Regions from separate parts of the Bacillus paramobilis genome, predicted to be linked through region 1. Evidence: riboswitches for the same ligand, from Rfam matches in the RefSeq annotation. Region 1 holds a riboswitch; the other holds the start of a gene.
The links. Region 1 has a riboswitch for cyclic di-AMP ahead of AABL52_RS23265 (hypothetical protein). Riboswitches for the same ligand answer to the same signal wherever they lie in the genome.
Positions count from the first base shown of each region.

Region 2: it holds a riboswitch for cyclic di-AMP, as region 1 does, so the genes downstream of both, AABL52_RS17720 (APC family permease) here and AABL52_RS23265 (hypothetical protein) in region 1, are expected to answer to the same signal.

Region 1 covers NZ_CP151108.1:4,533,148-4,535,626, forward strand. Annotated here, with positions in the region: gene AABL52_RS23260 (hypothetical protein) at 261-491, opposite strand; gene AABL52_RS23265 (hypothetical protein) at 508-894, opposite strand; cyclic di-AMP (ydaO/yuaA leader) riboswitch at 988-1,135, opposite strand; gene thiD (bifunctional hydroxymethylpyrimidine kinase/phosphomethylpyrimidine kinase) at 1,221-2,042, opposite strand; gene AABL52_RS23275 (thiazole biosynthesis adenylyltransferase ThiF) at 2,049-2,479, opposite strand, start outside.
Region 2 covers NZ_CP151108.1:3,471,621-3,474,099, reverse strand. Annotated here, with positions in the region: gene panE (2-dehydropantoate 2-reductase) at 1-554, shown strand, start outside; gene AABL52_RS17725 (hypothetical protein) at 610-738, opposite strand; cyclic di-AMP (ydaO/yuaA leader) riboswitch at 878-1,024, shown strand; gene AABL52_RS17720 (APC family permease) at 1,169-2,479, shown strand, end outside.

The sequences.
Region 1 (2,479 bases):
TTTTGGAAATTTTATGAATGATTTATGAGAGTAAATATACTCCTCTATATTTAACTTGTAAAGAGGCAAATTACTGAAAATAAGAAAATATCCATCTATTTAAACGCTTACATTGAGTGTTATTAATATTTTTTCACCTATTTTCTCGTCTTTTCTTTCTTTTTCATAGAAATGATCTTTTAAATACGAAATAAAAAGAGCGAATGACATAAAGTGCATAGCTTGTTGCACTTAGCATTCGCTCTTTTTTCATTCACTATTTATTCTCCTTGTAAAAAAGCACGTAAATTTCTCCCGCGAATATAAACTTGCGACAATTCTGCATGTAGCTGCTCATATTCGATAACATCTGTTTTTAAATATAAAGCGTCTTTCGATGGCAATATAATATAGGGCCTTGGAAAAATAGGATCAAGCACCACCAATTCTTGAACTCGATCTATTGATACCGCCCAACGATTCGCTATATCTCCTAGTAACAACACCTTCATCTTCTTTTCCTCCGCCCTATTCAAAAAATAAAAAAGAAATATTATCACAATTCGTAAACACGACAAATGTAGCTCCAATTATTTCATAGAGCCTTGCTGGATATCGTTTATTCCTTGTAACAACAGTAATAGGTGCTTGAAAAGAAAAACGAATGTGTTCTGTAAAGAAGCTAACGATTGGAAGCTCATCCCCTAGTAAAATTACCTTCTTTATGCACTCACAAATACTAGTAAAATCCTGCTCCTTGCTACAACTATACGTCCAATCAAACCCACAATCCCTAACTTCAGCTGCTATCTCTTCATTTGCTGTAAAAATGATTAACTCATGTTGAAATGCTACTAAATCTCTTAAACTATTTACCTTGCTTTCTTCTCCAACACAAATAAGTGTTAGCTCCATGTACCTCATCCTCCTTAGCATAAAAGAACTCAAACATAGATTGATATTCCCCTATACTAATCAGATTGATGAAGTGATGTATCCATCATGGCACCGTCCTCTCTCAAGACGCTTACGAAGTTAGCTGTCGGATTCGGACTTTGAGAGTAGCCCTACTTTCAAAATTGAAAGATTCACCCCTAGTGACACTGCACAAATTGGTTCCTCCGCTCCTTATATTTGGACTCAGCGTTTACAAAAAAATGTATTCTGGCTGATATATTACTCCTGTATTTGGAAAAAGTAAACAGAAAAAAAGCCAGCTATACAACTGACTTTTTACTTACCTATGCTTGCGTTTTATTCAAATTATATGCAAAATGATTCGTCGGCCCATGGCCACTTCCAATATTCAACGGCTCTTCAATTGCTATACTAATAAATCGTTTTGCTTCTTGAACTGCCTCTTCAATCGAGTAGCCTTTCGCAAGTCCTGCTGTAACCGCTGAAGCAAATGTGCACCCGCTTCCGTGCGTTTGCTTTGAAGGAATCCGTTCACTTCTAAATTCAATAAACTGCTCACCATCAAAGAGTAAGTCAACTACCTCATTACCTTGATATTCTGCATGTCCACCCTTCATAAGCACGTATTTCGCACCTAATTCATGCAGTACTTTCGCAGCTTCCTTACTATCTTCAACATTATGAATCTCCATCCCAGTTAACACTTCTGCTTCAGGAACATTCGGTGTTACAACTGTTGCTACTGGTAATAAATATTCTTTTAATGCTTGTACTGCTTCTTGTTGTAATAATGATGCACCGCCCTTAGCAATCATAACAGGGTCTAGTACAATATTATTCCAGCCAAATTTATTAATATGTTCTGCTACAATTTGAATAATTTCGCTGCTAAATAACATTCCTAGTTTCACAGCATCTGGTGTTAAATCCGAACCAATTGAATTCAACTGTTCCGTAATACCTTCTAACGGAACTGGATATACCCCTTGAACGCCAAGCGTGTTTTGAGCAGTAATTGCCGTAATAGCCGTCATCCCGTACACACCAAGCTCTTGGAATGTTTTTAAATCTGCTTGAATGCCGGCACCGCCGCCGCTATCAGATCCTGCAATTGTTAAAGCTTTATTTACTTTCATCCCACTCATCCTTTTCTATCCAAAATAGCGATGATAAATTGTTTTTGCTTCGCTTATATCTTTCGTTCCATGTACAAGTACACGACCATCTTTAAAAGCAACTAATCTCTTTTCTTCCACAGAAAATGATAATAAATATGGGTTTACATTTAAATCATTCACACGATCATGCAGCAGCTCTTTGTATCGTTCAAAATCCATTTCCTCTTTATGAGGCGGTCTAATTTGAACTGTATTTCTCCCGCATAAAACAGCTGTTTTTGATGTGTTTTCTTTATTTAAATACGGATACAATGCATTCTCTCCGCACGAAGGACAATTGTGTTTACGAAGCTTTTCCACATTCATACATGAATATTCATTCTTCCATACATCAAACGACACAAGTCCATCTCGAAGTGATTCGTAATCTTCCACTAACAATTTAAGAGCTTCCGTAACTTGAT
Region 2 (2,479 bases), 1.1 Mb from region 1:
ACGATCAAGGAGAAATTGTACAAACGAGTGCTGCCAACAGACTTGTCTTTGGAGAAATGAAGCTTCAAGATTCAGAGAGGATAAAGCATATTTCTAAAGCATTTGCAGGTACGAAATCTAGTTTTGTTTTAAGTGAAAACATTACGCAAGATATGTGGCATAAATATTTATTTATTACTGTAATGTCAGGTGTGACAACATTAATGCGTGCGCCAATCGGTCCAATTCGTGAGAGTGAAGGTGGACGTGATTTCATCCGAAATTTATTTGAGGAATCTGTACAAATCATGAGGGCATTAGGAGCTCCGGTAAAGGATAGTATTGCCCAAGAACATATGAAAACGATTGATAAAATTTCGTATGATATGAAGTCATCGATGCAGCGTGATATGGAAAAAGGTTCGTCCATTGAAGGGAAGCATTTACAAGGATACTTACTAGATGTAGCAGAACAGTTTTCTATAGAAGCACCATTATTAGGGGCAGTATATCAAAATTTGAAAGTGTATGAAGAAATGCACCTTAATAAATCAGCAATAGAATTGGATGTATGAAAAAATAAAAAAGAAAGCAATATATAAGTGTATTGCTTTCTTTTTTTATGACAACTTATTTATTTCTTTTCGTTCTATCTGTCAAATCTATTTCCTGTTCACGTTTACCGTATAATTGATTAATTTCATTTGCTAATGCATCTAAATAGGAATCGGAAAAAATAGGCTTCTTTTCTTTAGACATATGGGTCTCCTTTATCAATTTTTTAGTATTCATTATGTATATTTACCGGCGGATTATGCGCAATCATTTAAATTTTTTCTTTTTAAAAATTTTTGTTTACATTTTGAAAATAAAGGAGTATTATAATCCACAGTTTCAATTTTCTAAATCGCTGAAACCGCATGGTACGGGGGACCCGTTCTTATGGATTAGTTCTTAATCCAATGGGGTGAATCCTTGAAAAAGGTAGGGCTACTCATAGGCCCGAATCCGACAGCTAACCTCGTAAGCGTTATATTGAGAAGGAAGGTGGAGCTTGTGCGACAAAAAATATAATGTCTACAAGTCTATTTCGTTATGGCTTGTAGACATTTTTTGTTTTCTGAAGAAATCGTTTATCGGCTGTAACTAGCAGAAAAGTTCGTACAAAATTATTGGAGAGTGGACAGCAGTGGTTTCATCTATCAAAAAGTTTTTAATTGGAAGGCCGTTAAAATCAACTGAGTTAGGAGAGCAAAAGCTTAATAAAACGAAGGCGTTAGCCATATTATCTTCTGACGCATTGTCATCGGTTGCATACGGACCGGAGCAAATTTTAATTGCATTAGCAGGTCTTGGGGCAATAGCTTATTGGTATTCCATTCCGATAGCTGTTGGGGTATTAGTGTTATTAACTGCTCTTATTTTATCTTATCGACAAATTATTTTCGCTTATCCGCATGGCGGAGGAGCGTATGTTGTATCAAAAGAAAATTTAGGGATGAATCCGGGGTTAATAGCTGGAGGGTCTTTATTAGTCGATTATATTTTAACTGTTGCAGTAAGTGTATCAGCAGGTACAGATGCGCTTACATCAGCTTTTCCTAGTTTACATGCACATAATGTAATCATTGCGATTATATTTGTTATATTTATTACTATTTTAAATTTAAGAGGGGTAACGGAATCGGCTTCCGTTTTAGCATATCCTGTTTATTTATTTGTTCTAGCACTATTTATATTAATTGGTGTAGGTATTTATAATATTATAACTGGTCAAGTTTCACCGACATTACACACGCCAATTGGAACACCAGTTGCAGGAATTAGTTTGTTCTTACTGCTACGAGCATTTGCTTCAGGAAGCTCTGCTTTAACAGGTGTTGAGGCGATCTCCAACGCAATTCCAAACTTTAAAGATCCTGCACCAAACAATGCAGCGAAAACATTGCTTGCAATGGGTGCATTACTTGCCGTTTTATTTTCAGGAATTGTCTTTTTAGCTTATTATTACGGAATTAATCCAAGTAAAGAAGTAACGGTTGTTTCACAAATTGCTGAACAAACTTTTGGACGTAATTTCATGTACTATTTCATACAAGGTACAACTGCTTTAATATTAATTCTTGCTGCTAATACAGGTTATTCTGCATTTCCACTATTAGCAGTCAACCTTGCAAAAGACAAGTTTATACCGAGAATGTTTATGATTAGAGGAGACCGACTAGGATACTCAAACGGAATTATTATACTTGGAATCGCATCGATTATTTTAATTGTAGCTTTCCAAGGACAAACGGAACATTTAATTCCGTTATACGCAGTAGGTGTATTTATTCCGTTTACCCTTTCTCAAACGGGTATGGTATTAAAATGGCTTCGTGAAAAACCTGAAGGATGGGCTTTGAGATTAACGGTCAATTTAATTGGAGCAGTCATTAGTTTTATCGTAATGAGTATGTTCTTTTTAACTAAATTCGCACAAGTTTGGTCGATCCTTATT